2 regions of the Clostridium sp. 001 genome follow, and region 1 is predicted to be linked to the other one. Evidence: riboswitches for the same ligand, from Rfam matches in the RefSeq annotation. Region 1 holds a riboswitch; the other holds the start of a gene.
What was found. A riboswitch is a leader RNA that binds a small molecule or an ion and turns the genes downstream of it on or off. The one in region 1 is predicted to bind lysine.

Region 2: another riboswitch for lysine. It lies ahead of B5S50_RS08700 (aspartate kinase); the one in region 1 lies ahead of B5S50_RS00810 (amino acid permease).

Annotation. Positions count from the first base shown of each region.
Region 1 is NZ_CP020473.1:165,649-174,181, forward strand. Features, by position in the region: gene galE (UDP-glucose 4-epimerase GalE) at 1-250, opposite strand, end outside; gene B5S50_RS00790 (PH domain-containing protein) at 556-1,971, opposite strand; gene B5S50_RS00795 (PH domain-containing protein) at 1,955-2,440, opposite strand; gene B5S50_RS00800 (helix-turn-helix transcriptional regulator) at 2,638-2,916, shown strand; gene B5S50_RS00805 (glycerophosphodiester phosphodiesterase family protein) at 3,279-4,187, opposite strand; gene B5S50_RS00810 (amino acid permease) at 4,437-5,900, opposite strand; lysine riboswitch at 6,024-6,200, opposite strand; gene B5S50_RS00815 (MutS family DNA mismatch repair protein) at 6,312-8,132, opposite strand; gene B5S50_RS00820 (bacteriohemerythrin) at 8,169-8,533, opposite strand, start outside.
Region 2 is NZ_CP020473.1:1,900,426-1,908,958, forward strand. Features, by position in the region: gene B5S50_RS08690 (glucoamylase family protein) at 1-1,729, opposite strand, end outside; gene lysA (diaminopimelate decarboxylase) at 1,826-3,121, opposite strand; gene B5S50_RS08700 (aspartate kinase) at 3,229-4,431, opposite strand; lysine riboswitch at 4,531-4,735, opposite strand; gene hydE ([FeFe] hydrogenase H-cluster radical SAM maturase HydE) at 4,789-5,826, opposite strand; gene B5S50_RS08710 (UvrD-helicase domain-containing protein) at 5,896-8,025, opposite strand; gene ftsH (ATP-dependent zinc metalloprotease FtsH) at 8,129-8,533, opposite strand, start outside.

The DNA of each region.
Region 1 (8,533 bases):
CATCTACACTTTCCCCTACAAGAGAATAAGCAGCAAAATCTATTACAGCTTCAATTTCATTTTCTCCAAATACTCTGTCAAGTATATTATCATCTCTTAAATCTCCCTCATATACCTTTCCACCTAAAATTGCAGATCTATGTCCTTTTTCAAAATTATCTAATACGATAACTTCTTTTTTATTTTCCAATAACTCCGCAATCATATGACTGCCTATGTATCCGGCTCCACCGCAAACTAAAATTGCCATTATAAAACCTCCAATATAAATTATAACTTTATAGTCATTTAAATACTATATTTTATATTTTATATCTATTTTATCCTATTTGTCTACTATAGTTGTAATTATGCTCTATATAATGTTATAAAGAGCATAGCCTAATTAAAAAACGGTATGCTCTTTATAATTTAATTCATTCTAATTACCATTCAAGGCAAAATATCTTTTTTAATTTTACCATACTCAACTACTACATGTCCATTAACTATTACATAATAAACTCCATTGAGTTTTTCAAAGCCTGCAATCATTCTAAGTGTAGCTGTCTTTCCTTATCTAAAAAATTTCTCAACAGCATTATCTTTTAAATTTTTAACCTTTAATTCTTTACCATAATTAGAACTATATAAAATAAACTTGTAATTGCAAACTCTCTTATTGTGCTGAAAATAATTATATGATGAAGTAATAGATTGTATAGTCGACATCTTTAAAACAGATTGAGTTTTATTAAAACTATTATGACATATGCAAACTAAACTTCTATTTATCCCCAATGCCGTATTTTTAAATTCCATATGTCCTATAATAAATAATATTATAAACATGGCTATGCTAAATAAAATAAAGCTTGGTTTTATAAATGCAATCATGCAAGTTACAATTACCCAAAATACAATTTTCTTATAAAAAAAGCCAAAATATACATTACTAAGAGGTTTATTAAAATTATCTTCATATAAAAATTCATCAAGTAAATCTTTTAATATTTTATCTTTCAATTGGCTATTACATATGGGATATAGTATAGCTTTTTCTCCTTTTTCATCTCCGTATCCAATACTTTCTATTTCTATAGTAAAATAGCCAAAAACCTGCATTAAAATAGTCTGTTTAAGATGTATCCCTTTAATCTTTTCTCTATCGAAACTATAATTTTTCTTATTTAAGGCTCCATAATTTATGCAAATTTTATTATTATCAGCCCACATTCTAAAATTATAATATTTTATAAAATTATATATAATAGACAAACATAAACTTACAAATAATATAATACAAACTATAATTGCGATTGTATAAATTTTTTCATAAAAAGTTGTATAATTAAACCCTCTAAAATATTTAGATATATCAATATTAAGTTTAAGTAATCTTTTAACACGTTCCTCAAAAAATTGCTGTATAGCAAGCAATATAGCTAGTCCCTTAAACAGTGAATTAGAAATAATAGAATATATAAATAATTCTTTTGAACCTAAACTATAAGATTCCTGTTCATATTTATTTTTAAGTGTATTCGTATTTTCTTTAAGCAGTATATTTCTAAGCTCCTCAGCCCTACCTCTATTTAAAGTGAATTTCAATTCATTTCCATGATCCTTTGCATCTCCTGTATCAATTTTTATAGTTGCTGCATTAAAAATTTGTTCAAAAAAATTTGTTGAAATGTCAACTGTATTGATTTTTTCTAAAGGAACTTCTATTTTTTTTACGCTAAAGACCCCTTCTTTGTGATAAATATACTTTTCTCTTATTATAAAAATGTTTTTTCTCCATTCTATAATCTCATATGCTAGAAGTAGTATTAATAAAATTACTGCAATTAAAATTCCCAATCTAAATCCAATCCACTTAATCAAGAATCCTGATGCAAAAATAATTCCTATCATTTCTTTTAATATTGTGCCTAAACTATAAAATAATTTAAAGAAATGATTTCTCTCTACCCTATCCAATTTTATCACCCAATTCTATAACATTTTTAAGGTTATTTGCGACTTTTTCAGCATCTTCCACAGCTATAGCAGGGATTTTATGTGTACCCCCTGCAGTTATTATATTTACAGAAGCTATTTTGCACATTCTTTCAATTGGTCCTTGTTCTATTTTTAAATTCTGGATTCTAGAAACTGGAATTATTGTTCTTTTTCTTATGATTATGCCTTCTATAAGTTCAATTTTATCTTCAAATATTCCGTATTTCCACTGTTTATACTCTAAAAAGGGCCATATAAAACTATCCAAAATTGAAACAAATATTATTATTGCAGTTAAAAGATTTAAACCACATTTTAGTACTTTCATATCTTCAATTCTTGGCATTAAGAATAAATTCACACATAGCACATATAAAGCTATAAATATAACACTAATTACTGTTCTTCCAATAATCCATGATTTTATAGCACTTTTATCGATCTTATCATAATTCATAGTTAATCTCCTTCACATATCTAGTGTACTTGCTTGTACACTAATTAGTTTTGCCTATATTATATATTACATAATTATATTTTACTATTTTAAAATTTAATAAATCTTTTATAATTATTATATATTGACGTTTATATTTGTATATCATAATATATAAATGTAAAGATTTAAATATAGAAATATAGCGAGGTAGAACTATGGACAATAATTATAAAGAGTATGCCGATACTGCTGAACTTCTTAAGGTACTGGCACATCCTATTAGACTATGTATAGTCAGAGGGCTATTAGATAAGGGCTGCTGTAATGTTACACACATGCAAAATTGCCTTAAAATTCCTCAGTCAACTTTATCACAACACTTACAAAAATTAAGGACAGCAAAAATTATAGAAGGAACTAGAAATGGACTTGAAGTTAATTACAGTGTTTGTAATAAAACAGCTATTGATTTAATTCATGTCTTATTTAAGTAATGTCAATGATTTATAGAGTTTCGAACAAAAAAATCAACTTATACTCCAAATATTTTTTACAACATTCAGTTCAATTAAATATTTTGATAAGGCTAAGAAAAAAATTTTAAAAAAGCTTCATTATTGTAAAAATGTTCCTACGTATAAGTTGATTTTTAAGTTAGTAAACTCCTTAGGACTAATAATCTTTCATACAAAGGGTCTCAAGCAATGCCCATTGTAATTTAAAAAATCTTAAATTTAAATCTTATTGAAGTAAAGCTGCAATAGCACTATATTTTAGATCTTCTGTAGTGTTAACGGAAGGGAATCATCCATAACTACTAATTTTTAATTCTCAATTTTTAATTTCACTTTAATACCTATACAGGATTTTTTCTTAATTTTACTTCTTTCTTAGTTGGATAAATGGTATCAGAATATATATAATCTACCCCCATTTTAGCAGCTCTTTTAAAATCTTGTCTTCTATCAATTGTCCAACAAAATACCTTTAACCCATCTTTATGAGCCAATTGTACAATTTTCTTAGTAAGAAAATCATATCTGGAATCTAAAGCTACAGCCCCTATAGACTTCGCATACATATAACCATGGAGTCTGCTATTTGGATTTATAATTGGCATTATACGAATCTGATTATCCTTACTTTTTAAATATTCCAAAGCTTGATAATTAAATGAATGAACAATGACTTTTTTTTCGTAACCATATTCATGGATAATATCTAAAAATGTATTAATATCTCTATTTCTTCTACTTAGAAATTTAATTTCAAATATTGGTACGAGATTGTATTTAGAACATTCCGTCAATGCTTCCTCAAATCGAGGTACTTTTAAATTAGGATATTGAGCTATATTTGCCCCCTTATCAATCTTAAGCTCATCTATTTCGTCTGACGACTTTTTTGTTATTGGTCCCCTTCCATTAGTTGTTCTATTAAGTGTAGGATCATGGAGTAAATATAAAACACCATAGGAGGAAGAGCATACATCTAATTCTACTCCCCAATATCCCATTTTACCTGCAATATCAATAGCAGGAATGGAATTTTCAGGAGCAAATCTATTTGCTCCACGATGAGCTATTACTATAGGTTCATTTTGCATTACAGTATTATTAACTTTTTTTGGTATATTGTCTTTTCTTTTGTAACTTATATCATTTAATTTATTAATTCTTATATTAGACGAATATTTAAGAGAAAGAGAATTGGTATTGTAATAAAAAGTTACAGCCATAACTTTTAAAAGTAATGCAGTAAACAATATAAGGATAACATTTGTAAATACCTTTTTATAAATACTATTACCCCCCCCTTATTGATAAAGCCTTAAGCTTAGCTAAATATTTTAGCAGATTTAATTTTAATTTAAAAATACAATACTAGACAAGAACATGATTTTTTTCATCATTGCTCTTCTAATTCTACCATAAATTATCTATAATAGTCTAATCTATAAAACATAAAAAAGTTCCTAGGAAAGTAAACTCCCTAGAAACTTTTTGCCAAAATATTACTTCATATTTTCTACTTCTTTTTCAATACTATTAAAATCTACATCCTCTAATTTAATAACTTTTGTACTATGCCTTTTTTTATACCATATCCATAGACCTAAGAATAAAGGCAGTCCTATATATGAAGAAATAACTCCACCCCAATCTATTTTAGCTTCTCCAAAATAAGTAATACCTTGACCCAAGATAACCACAATGCAAAGTACAAGTGCTATAATCGGACCCAGTGGAAATAATTTAGCTTTATATTTTAATTTACTAAAATCACGTTTTTGAAAAACATATGCCTTTCTAAAGCGATAATGGCAAAGTGCTATTCCAACCCATGCTACAAATCCTGCTAGTCCTGAAGCTGCTACCAGCCATACATACACTGTAGTTTCTGCATAAAATCCAGTTAAAAAACAAGCAGATGCCACTATAGTAGTAAGTATAAGTGAATTTACTGGTACTCCCCTTGAATTAACTTTTGCAAAACATGCAGGTGCATTTTTTTCTTTAGCCATAGAATATAACATTCTTGTTGAAGCATACATTCCAGAATTTCCTGCAGATAGAACTGAGGTTAAAACAACTGCATTCATAAGAGAAGCTGCCCCTGCTATACCTGCCTTTTGAAATACCATCGTAAAAGGACTTGTATCAACTCCTGCATTCATATAAGGTATAAGAGCTCCTACTACAAATATTGTACCTATATAAAATAATATTATTCTCCAAAATACAGCATTAATTGCCTTTGGTATAGTTTTTTCTGGATTTTCACTTTCTCCTGCTGCTATACCTATAAGCTCTGTACCTTGAAAAGAAAATCCTGCAATTAAGAAAACTAAAAATATAGATTTAAAACCACCTACAAAAGGTGCATCTCCTACTGTAAAGTTTTTAAATCCTACAGGTTTTCCATTAAATATTCCACAAATAGTTGCCACACCTACAATTAAGAATACGATAACTGTAAAGACCTTAATACCTGCAAACCAAAATTCTGATTCTCCATAAGCTTTTGCAGACAATAAATTAAGTCCAACTATAAGTACTAAAAAACATATACTCCATATAATAGATGGTACACCTGGAAACCAAAATTTCATTATCAAGGCCCCTGCTACCATTTCTGTTGCAACAGTTATAGCCCAATTGTACCAATAGTTCCATCCAAGTGCAAACCCCAGTGCAGGATCTACAAACTTAGTGGCATATGTACTAAAGGAACCTGAATCAGGCATGTACGTTGCCATTTCTCCTAAACTTGTCATTAAAAAATAAACCATAACTCCTATACAGCCATAAGCCACAAGTGCTCCTCCAGGACCTGCCTGTTTAATCGTAGCTCCTAGAGCTAAAAATAACCCTGTTCCTATAGCTCCACCCAAAGCAATCATATTTAAATGTCTGGCTTTAAGCCCTCTTTTAAGTTCATAGGTCCCCTCTTGTTTTTGTTCTGCAACACTCTGCATTTTTTTCCCCCCTTATCGGTTTTTAATTTCCGATAAGTGATATAACTAAGACGGACATAAGGTGATCATAAAAATAACCTTGAGAGTACACTCAAGGTTATATAAAGACATATTAATCCTATAACGAATGATAGCTCTCCACAAATTAACCTTGTGACAGTTTTACATATATTTTATGTAAACCCAATTACTTAGCATTAAAGCATTTGCTAAATAACTTCGGCAAAATTTCCTTTCAAGCTGTATCATAGTGCTTAACTCCTCAACTCTACTCTTAAATTCTGCACCTCTACCTCAGTTATTCACTTATATTAATATATTATGAACTAAAACTTTAAGTTAGTCAATAGATTTTATACTCTAAAGTACATTTTGTAAAAATATTATTGAATATGCAAAAAATATATCAGATTAATTGTCAGGTACATTAATTCCTGCCATTTTCATAAGATACAGAGCATTTCTCGTTTTCGATGCACCTCTATGCAATTTATAATCAAACTGTATTTTATTATCTTTATAATATTCTCTAAAATGATAATTTTTTACTCTTTCATTACTTTCATTCTCTATATCACATAATTCCAAATCATGAGTTGATACCATACCACAGGTATTAGAGTCCATCAATTCATTTATAAGTATCTTGGCTCCAGTGTGCCTATCTATAGAATTAGTACCTTTAAATATTTCATCTAATAAGAAAAAAATATTTTCTCCTCTATTAGCAGCTTCTACAATAGATTTTATTCTCAAAATTTCTCCATAAAAAGAAGATATATTTTTTTCTAAATTGTCACTTATTCGCATACAGGTGTAAATACTCATTATAGAACAACAAAATGATTTTGCACGAACCGGTGCCCCCGAATAAGCAAGTACTAAATTTATACCTGCTGTTCTTAAAAAAGTACTTTTCCCCGACATATTTGATCCTGTGATAAGTGCTACTTTAGAATTTTTGCCCAAATCTAGATTATTACAAACTGCCTTATCCCCTAAAAGAGGATGTGCCATGGAATCTGCTTTTAAGACTAAGGATTTATCCAAAATTTCAGGCATTGTCCAACTTGAATGGTCAAATGCTATAACTGCAAGACTACTCAACATTTCAAATTTTCCAACAGTTTCAATCCATCCATAAAGCTCACTGCCATTTTGTTCCCTCCACTTTTCAAAGGCAAACATACACTGATAATCCCAAAGGAAAAATATATTAAGTATTATATAGGCAATGTTCTGGCGCTGAGATATGCTCTCTGATATCCTTTTTAGTTTATATATTTCTTCTGCTGCATTTTTTAATTTTCCATTTTGTTTTTTAAATAGCATACTTTTTAAGTCATTTAAGTAATCACACTGAAATTCTTCTTTGCATATTAAGGATATGGTTTTTTCATAAGATCTTATATTACTTTTTAAATTGAAAACCGTGTTTAAAGTACTAAATCTGTTTTTAGCCCCTGGTAAAAGTAAAATTATTTGAACTACAAGTGCTGCATACCCTATAGAATTATTAAAAAAGTGAAATACAAAACTCATAAGCAAAAGCATTATAGTTACAATAGGAATTATTTTAAATACACCTATAATGTATTTATTTCTGTACATTGAATTCTCAGTTGAAACTATTTCTTTAAGCTTTGAAACACTCTCCCTATCATCTTCTATGGATGAACTCTGTGCCTCTAGATGCTGTCTCCACTTTAATTTATGGGACAATTCCAAAACTGCACTTTGTCTTTTTTCTATATCTTTAGAATTTCCTAAAGGTGATGACAGCACATTTTTTAAGTTTTCCTTTCCAAGATAAGTATTACAGCAATTAATACATTGAAATAATGAGTTTTCACCAAATATATCAAGATCCCAGGAATAATTATGCTCTACATCCTTAAAACTTTCCCCTTTTTCGTTAAATTCTTTCCAATCACCAACTATTCTTTTTAGCGAATTACAATTTATTCTTACTAGTTTTTTTGTAAAATCTGTATTTTGTTTTAACTTTTCATGGATTCTTACAGCAAGTACAAACAATATAGCTGAAACCAGGAAAATACTTAAACTCATATAGTGATAGTTTTTAATATAGAAACCTACTATAAAGATTATTCCTAGCAAAAATATTAAAAAACGTAACCTACTCATACGTACTGCAGCAGAACTTTGCCTTTTCACAAGATGGTCGTAATGTTTTTTTCTTCTGCAGTAGATTTTTTCAATTTCCTTCAAGTATATTTCTCCTCTTTTCTCACTACGTCTATGTTTTTATTTGCTATTTTTTAGCCTACTTACTTTTAACTCATCAAAATAATCTTTTATCTTCAGATCCATGCCTAATATATGACTTGATATCCAATTGTACACAAAATCCAAAATATCCAAAATTGATTTTTGTGTATCTTCATCTATTTCATCTAAATCCAAGCTCTCTATTTTTTCTATAAATTTATCATGCACTCGTTTTTGTTCCGAATAACCTGGATAGTCATACATTTTCATAATCTTTTCTTCATCCTCAAAGTGATAAACAGTATACTCTTTTAAATCGTCAATTAAATTTAAAATATCACCAAAATAGTCCACATGATTTTCATTGACAGCTAACTCATATATGGACTGTCCTATTTCAA
Region 2 (8,533 bases), 1.7 Mb from region 1:
TATCTTTTCCCTTTGCAGAATATTTCTTATTTAATTTTTCTATTTCACTTAAAGCTGTATCTACTATTAATTTATCATCTTTCTTTTCTCTTTCAAAACCATCCTTAAAATCCCCCAATAGTGCAAAATACAAATTTTTTTCTTCATTTGCGAGATAATAGACCTCCATATCGCCTATCAGTTTTTTAACCTGCTTACTATCGTTTATAATAGCAGGTATTACTACTACCGTACTGAACTTTTCAGGTACACCATCTCTAAATTCGATTTTAGGTATAAACCTTGGTTTTACAAGTTTATTTACACTCCAGTTGAATATGGATATAAATATATCGCTTAAAGGTATAAAGAGCACAATTGCTCCTAATATATATTTCCACAAAGGTAAGTTCTCTACATAAAAATTTATACCACTTATGAGCGCATCTAGAAAAATAGTTCCAAACACAATACTACCTATATAGAAGTTAACTGTTATTTTATTTTGAACTTTGTAATGCAAATTTTTATATTCTCTTGTACTGTTTTTTATCTTTTTCTCAAGACAGCTTATACCCTTATCGATTAAATAATACCCTACATGTTTTTCGTATTCTTTTCCACAAGCTTCTTTTGCACACTCTATAGCTTTCTTGGCTATAAAAGATTCAGGTATGTTTATATTTTTAGACATTTTCTCTATTCTATGTCTATAATAGTCCTTAGACTTAAAATCCATTTCACTGTAAATTCCTGAAGGATCCATTTTCAATATTTCTTCTACATAGGACAATCTTTCAAAGTTTTCTTTCCAGTTCAATGCAGATATTTCTACCATTCCACTTATAGAATTTTCCATAGAAATCTGGCATACACCCTGCTTTTGATGATTTATATTTACCATCCTTTTAACACTGCTATCTTCTTTATCTAACTCCTCGTCTATCCATTTGTATATTTCAGCATTTCCTATAAAATTATCCCTTAATGTTTTAATGAATCCTTCTGTAAAATGGGGCGTAAATTTAATATTTTTATCCTTTAACTTATGAATTATTTCATTCTCATTCTCTTTAGAATTTATAATATCCTCTGCTTCACTTTTTGCCCTCTTTCTTTCTTTTTGCATAAATACCATACGATCAGTTATATTACTTATATTTTGAATCAAAGCTATCCTTATCATTATAGGTATTGCCCAGAGTTCTCCACTTTTTAATATTGTGTTTTCCTGATATGCATTTATGAATGTTTCTATGGTATCTTCTTTTACAGTTCCTTGAGTTTTCGATAACATTTCCCTAGCAATGTAGTATATTCTAGGGAAACCCTTCATAGTGCCTTCAGTCATTACAGGGAGATTTTTATAATATTTTTCAGACATATTATTTTTTATATCTTTGTATTCCTTTTTTACCAAATACAAGTTATCTAAAAGCCATTCGGCGCAGGATACTATTTCCTCTCTATTTTTAATTTCCTCATCAAAAAAATTGTATCCAGCTAAAATCCTTCCGTAACTTTTATCCAAACTCTTTATTAATTGCTTTTTGCAGCTTTTTCTTTGAACTGCAGATGGAACAGTTGATATTTCTCTAGCATATTTCTTTAATTCTTCTCTATCAACAATTAGTGTAGAAATATCCTCTCCTACATTTTCATTTCCACAATCAACCTTATTGAGTTTGCTATAAGTCATCATGAGTAATAAAATTATCCCTATACCTATAATGCATACAATGTAAAGCATAAAAAATCCATCCTTTCCTGTGAAAAAGAATTTTGCTTTGATTATTGTTCCCAATAAAAGCACAAAATATTAATTCACACTCAGGATGGATTTAAATTATAACATTATTTCATTTTCTATTAGATCATCAAAGCTTTGCCTTTTAGCAATTAGCCTTGCCTTTCCTTCCTTTACTAAAACTGCTGCAGGTTTGGGAATCTTATTATAATTACTAGACATAGAATATCCATAAGCTCCTGTGGTAAACACAGCTAATATGTCACCGCTTTTGCTTTCCGGGAGCTCCACATCTTTTATCAATATGTCTCCCGATTCGCAAGATTTTCCAGCTATAGTAACTGTTTCTTTTGCACCATCATTTACTCTATTTGCTAGAACACACTCGTATTTTGCACCATATAAAGCCGGCCTTATATTGTCCGCCATGCCTCCATCTACAGATACATATTTTCTTACGTCTGGAATATTCTTTATAGACCCTACGGTATAAAGAGTTGTTCCCGCATTACCAATTATAGACCTTCCAGGTTCTATCACAAGAGTAGGAAGTTTTAAATCAAGCTCTTTAGCTTTTTCCCTTGCCTTTTGAAGTATAATACTGCAAAAATCTTCTACAGATTTAGGCTTATCCCCTTCAGTATAGTATATTCCAAATCCTCCACCAAGGTCTAATTCCTCTACTTCACAGCCCAATTCATCTTTTATTTTTTTAACTAAACTTAACATAATTTCAACTTCGTCTTCATAAGGTTTGGTTTCAAATATTTGAGAACCTATATGACAGTGGATTCCAACAAATTTTAAATTAGGAAAATCAACTGCACTTTTTATTATATTCATAACCTCATTATTTAACATGGTAAATCCAAATTTAGAATCTATTTGACCAGTTTTTATATAGTCATGGGTATGAGCTTCTATTCCTGGTGTCACTCTAAGGAGTATTTCTTGTATTTTACCATATTTCTTTGCTGTAGAATTTATCTTTTCCATCTCATAGAAATTATCTACTACAAACTTACCTACTCCCAGTTTTACTCCCATATCTATTTCATCTAAAGTTTTATTATTTCCATGAAAATAGACCTTTTCCATAGGAAAGCCGCTTTTTAGTGCAGTATACAATTCTCCATCTGATACTACATCCAAATACAATCCCTCACTGTTTATTATCTGACACATAGCCAAAGTTAAAAAGGCTTTACCCGCATAAGTGACCTTATTAGCTTTATCAGCCTCGAAAGATTTGTAATATCTCCTGCACCTATCCCTTACTAATTCTTCATCCATTACATAGAGAGGAGTCTTAAATTCTTTTACTAATTCCCCCGTACTCATCCCACCAATGTATAAAACATTGTTTCTGATTTCCATGCTACCCATCATCTTCACACTGGTTTCCTCCCAAAAGTTTTTAAGTATGCTTTTAATTTCATAAACATACTCCGAATACACGTCAAGATTTATAATAACTATTAATAAATTTTACCCGAATAAAATTATAAATTAAACTCTTTTGCTACTACGTTTATAGTTTTCATTTTATCTTCTTGTTTTATAGCACAAGTAATTCTTATCTCAGATGTAGTTATCATCTTTACACCTATATTGTTTTCTTTAAATAATTTAAGCATCTTTGCAACTACTCCGGAAGTAGTTTTCATTCCTATACCAACTACTGAAAATTTAGTAATGTTTTCATCTATATCAACTTTAGTTTCTTCATTAAAATAGTTTTTTAAAATGGTAAGACAATCTTTTAAATCAACTTTTGGTACAGTAAATGATATATTCACCTTTCCACTTACAGGTGCAGTTTGGCTTATCATATCTACATTTACTCTCTTTTCTGCTATCTTCTCAAATAAATTGGAAATAATGTTTATGTCGTTATCAATATTTGTTAGCGTTATTGCTGCATCTTCATCACTTGTTGCAAGTCCTGTTACTGGTTTACTCTCTAAATTCATACTATCTACCCCCTTAATAACTGTTCCTTTTATATCACTATTGCTTAATCCCACATATACAGGTATATTATACTTTTGAGCTAATTCTATGGATCTAGAATGCATAACTTGAGCACCTAAACTTGAAAGTTCAAGCATTTCCTCATAATCTATTTCATCTAGCTTTTTAGCGTCTTTATATTTTCTAGGATCTACACTGTATATGCCATCTACATCTGTATATATCTCACAACTTCCTTTTAGTTTTACAGCTATTGCAACAGCTGAGGTATCTGACCCTCCTCTTCCTAGAGTAGTTATATCTCCTTTATCATTTACACCCTGGAAACCTGCTGCAATTACAACTTTTCCTTCATCCAAACTTTTCTTTATTTTTTCTCCATTTATATCACATATAAGAGATTTGCCATATTGTCCACTAGTTTTTATGCCAATTTGATAAGCTGTATAACTTACAGCATCACATCCTAAATCTTTGATAGCCATAGCAAGCAGTGCACAGGACATCATTTCGCCAGTAGACAAAAGTGCATCTAATTCTCTCTTATCTGGGGTATCTGTAATTTTTTTGGAAAGGGCTATTAAGTCATCTGTAGTATCTCCCATAGCTGATACTACAACTACTAGACTGTCTCCATTTTCAACCCTACTAACTACCGTCTTTGCTACATTTTTTATCTTCTCTGGAGTTCCTACTGAACTCCCTCCATATTTCTGAACAATAATTGCCATAATACTCCTCCCTAAATTGTTTGTTATCAATGAATCTTATAAAAAAATAGTGCAGTAAAGGGACACAACACCTATACTGCACAAATATGCATGGTCGTGTACCTTTGTAGCTCTCCACTAAAAGTATATCCATTAAATCATATAAAATGAATATGCCTTTTCAATGACAGCTTTGAACATATTATGTACAAAGCCAAAAACAGTTTCGCCAAACTAGTTTTTTCGGCTGCAGCTCCTTTCTTTATTTTTCAACGTCCGCCGACTAAAAATAAATACTGATAGTTACAGCACCTCTACCCTAAGGTAACTAATTTATTAAATTGTTCTAAGTTTATCACAAATATTTAATGATTTCAACTATTTTTTTACTCTAAATCCTTTAGAACCAGATATAACCCTTCCTATGGTAATTATTTTACCGGTTATACAATCCCTGCATTGGGCAGGAGTATCACCTGTACAAATTTTACCTGGATAAAGTGCATAAAGTTTCCTATACACACCTTCTGTTACATTTGGCATAACTACATTAGCTCCACTCTGAAGAGCTATAGTCCTGCCTCTTGGATTCAAAGTTTCCATAGCTGTTGTACCGGGAAGATTAATATCCGGCATAATCAGTCTGCTTATAGCCATAACTTTAAGAGCATTTATGAACGTTCCACCTTTTTCATCTCTTAAAGGCGTATCTGCATTTGGAATAAAAGGCCCTACGCCTACCATATCTGCGTCTATTTCTTTAAAAAATAGTATATCCTCTGCAAGTGACTCAAAAGTTTGACCAGGAAGACCTATAAGGCATCCTGTACCAACTTCATACCCTAACTTTCCAAGATCTTTCAAGCAGCGCTTTCTATTTTCATAACTCATCCCGGGGTCCATTTTTGCATACAATTCCGGATCCGTAGTTTCTATTCTTATTAAATATCTATCTGCTCCAGCTTCTTTAAAAGCTTTATATTCTTCAAAAGTCTTTTCACCTATGCTGAGAGTTACAGCTATGTCCATTTTTTTTATATTTGATATTATGTATTTAAGCCTATCTACAGTATAGTAATCGTCTTCTCCAGACTGCAAAACAACTGTTTTGTAGCCGTATCCTACTGCTTTTTTTGCTAATTCAATTATTTTATCCGGCTCTATTCTATACCTTTTAATATTTTTATTATCACGTCTAAGTCCGCAGTACATGCAATTTCTTTTGCATATATTAGAAAATTCTATCAGCCCTCTTAGATGTACTTCATCCCCCACATATTTTTTTCTTACTCTGTCTGCCGCTTTAAAAAGTTCTTCATTATGCTCGTTACTGTTAAATAATTCAACTATTTCACTTTTATCAAGTGTATGATTCAATTCAGCTTTTTCAATTGATTCTAGTAATTTATCCCCCATAGATCATATCTCCTTTACAAAACACTGAGCTTCAGGATAATTGATTTAAACCTGAAGCTCAGTAAACTTTTAATTAATCGAGGAAGTCTTATACACATATAATTCATGCAGTGCCCTTGTAGTCATTATATATTTTAATGTATTTTCATCTTTTTCACAGGTGTCTATCATTATAACCGCGTCAAATTCTAAACCTTTTGCGAAATAACTTGGAAGTATAACTTCACCGCTGGAATAAATCATATCTTCTCTATCAAGCACATTTATATGAATTTTTGCTTTTATTAAATTACCTATAGCTTCCGTGTCTTTTAAATCCCTGCAAATTATGGCTATACTTTCATAACCTCTTTCTTTTAATTTTACAACATTATCGAGTATTTTGTCCACAAGTTCTTTGGAATTATCTACCCTTTTTTCCACAACTTTTTTTCCACTTCTAACTAGGGGTACGGTTTTATCCCCCTCTAGATATTTATTCGCATAATCAATTATTTCATTTGTGGATCTATAGCTTTTATTTAATGAAAAACGCTTTATCTCTAAATCTGGGAGTATGTTTTCCAATTTTTCTACAGCAGGTGTCTCTTTTGAAAATATAATTTTCTGATTGGTATCTCCTACTATAGTAAAAGATTTACACTTTGTAAGTTCATAAATAACCCGAAACTGTAGTGGGGAATAATCTTGTGCTTCATCTATCACTATATGTCTTACTTCATCTCTATATCTTAACCCTTCCAGCTTTATTTTTAAATATAAAATAGGAGCTAAGTCATCATAAATTAGCAGTTTATTTCCATTAAAATCATTGTATAATGTAATTACATCAGGGTTTTTAAGCCAAATTAACTTATTTTTTTTGATATTAATTACTTCTTTTATTACATCTCTTATATCATTTCGTCTCTTATACTCCAGCTCATTTCCACAATCATTTAGTTCACTTTCCGTTAGACTCTTCACCTTATTTTCATACTCGTTTTGTATAGATATTATTAGCCTGTTTCTTTCATCCCTTATTTTTGAATATATGACTCTTTTTATCCTGGAACTTCTCTTAAACAGAGGCATATCTTTAAAATAATAATTAAGCATCTTATCTATGTCTTCTCCAGATATTATAAGTTTATCGTAAAAAAACACATCCTCTATCTTAAAACAGTCTTTTTCCAAGATGCCAATAAAATTATCTATATCCTGAACATATTGTAAAGAACCCTTATACTTAATTTCTTCAGAAAAATCTTTTTGGTGACTTAATACTTTTTCCATATAATCCTTAAAATCCATTATATAAGGCACATTTAGCATATCCTCTGCAAATTCTCTAAAAGTAGTTTGAGTAACCTTTTCCTCTCCTAAACTTGGAAGTACAAGTGAGATATAATCTATAAATATGCTATTAGGACCTAATATCAGTACCTTTCCTTGAAGAACCTTTCTATAATTGTATAATAAGTAAGCTACTCGATGCAGTGCTATAGTAGTTTTTCCACTTCCTGCTACTCCATTTACTACAATAGCTCCTGTTCTAGGCTGTCTTATTAAATTGTCCTGTTCTTTTTGTATAGTCATTACAATATCTTTTAACTTTTCACCAGCATTTTTGCTAAGTACCATTTGCAGGATTTCATCTTTTACATCTATACTAGAATCAAACATACCTACTAGATTAGATTTTTTTATAATAAACTGTCTCTTAGAAAGTACTTCTGTTTCTACTTCTCCCATAGGAGATGTATATTTTACAGTTCCCAGTTTACCTGCATAAAACAAAGCAGCTACAGGTGATCTCCAGTCAATTACAATAGGTTCGTAACTTTTCCTCCCTGTAACACCAAACCTACCTATGTATATTTCTTCCTCTCCATATTCATCCTGAAATTTTACCTTACCAAAATAAGGTGAATTGCTCAGTATAGTAAGTTCTTTTATACTTTTGTTTACTAGCCTATACTGTTCTTCCTTTTCGTACATTTCATGGTTGAAATATTCTATAACTTTATCTTCATCATCTTCGTACTGTTCCAAATTTTTTTCTCTTAGCTTTAAAATATAATCTATTACTTTTTTTCTAATCCCAATGTATTCTAGAATTTGTACCTCAATTTCCTTTAAGACTTCTTTTAATTTTTCCTTTTCAAGGTTTAGTTCGACTTCTTTCTCCAATTCCTTTTTTAAATCATCTCTATACATATTACTATCTCCATTTCATAAGTTAACCATTAGGCATTTTCAAAGAAATAACCAGTGAGTATTTTAGCCTATTTTCTTTCAAATGCTTTAGAGTAGTTTATAATCAGAGTCTTGTATCCTGAGTTTCCTGTTTTTTGTCATTATATTCTTTTATTATGTCCATAAATTCCTCTCCCATTAGAGTTTCTTTTTCAATTAGACTTTCAGATATCTTTACGAGTAAATTCTTATTATCTTTAATAATACTCTTTGCCTTTTCATGACATTCTTTTATTATTTTTAAGGTTTCATCATCTATAATAGAAGCCGTTTCCGCACTACAATTTTGCACTGGTCTTCCATCCAAATATCTATCCTGCATTGACTCTAAACCCATCATATCAAATCTATCTGTCATTCCATACATAGTCACCATGCTCCTAGCTGTTTCTGTAGCCCTTTCAATATCATTGGATGCACCTGTAGATATACTATTAAGCTCTACTTCTTCTGCAGATCTTCCTCCTAA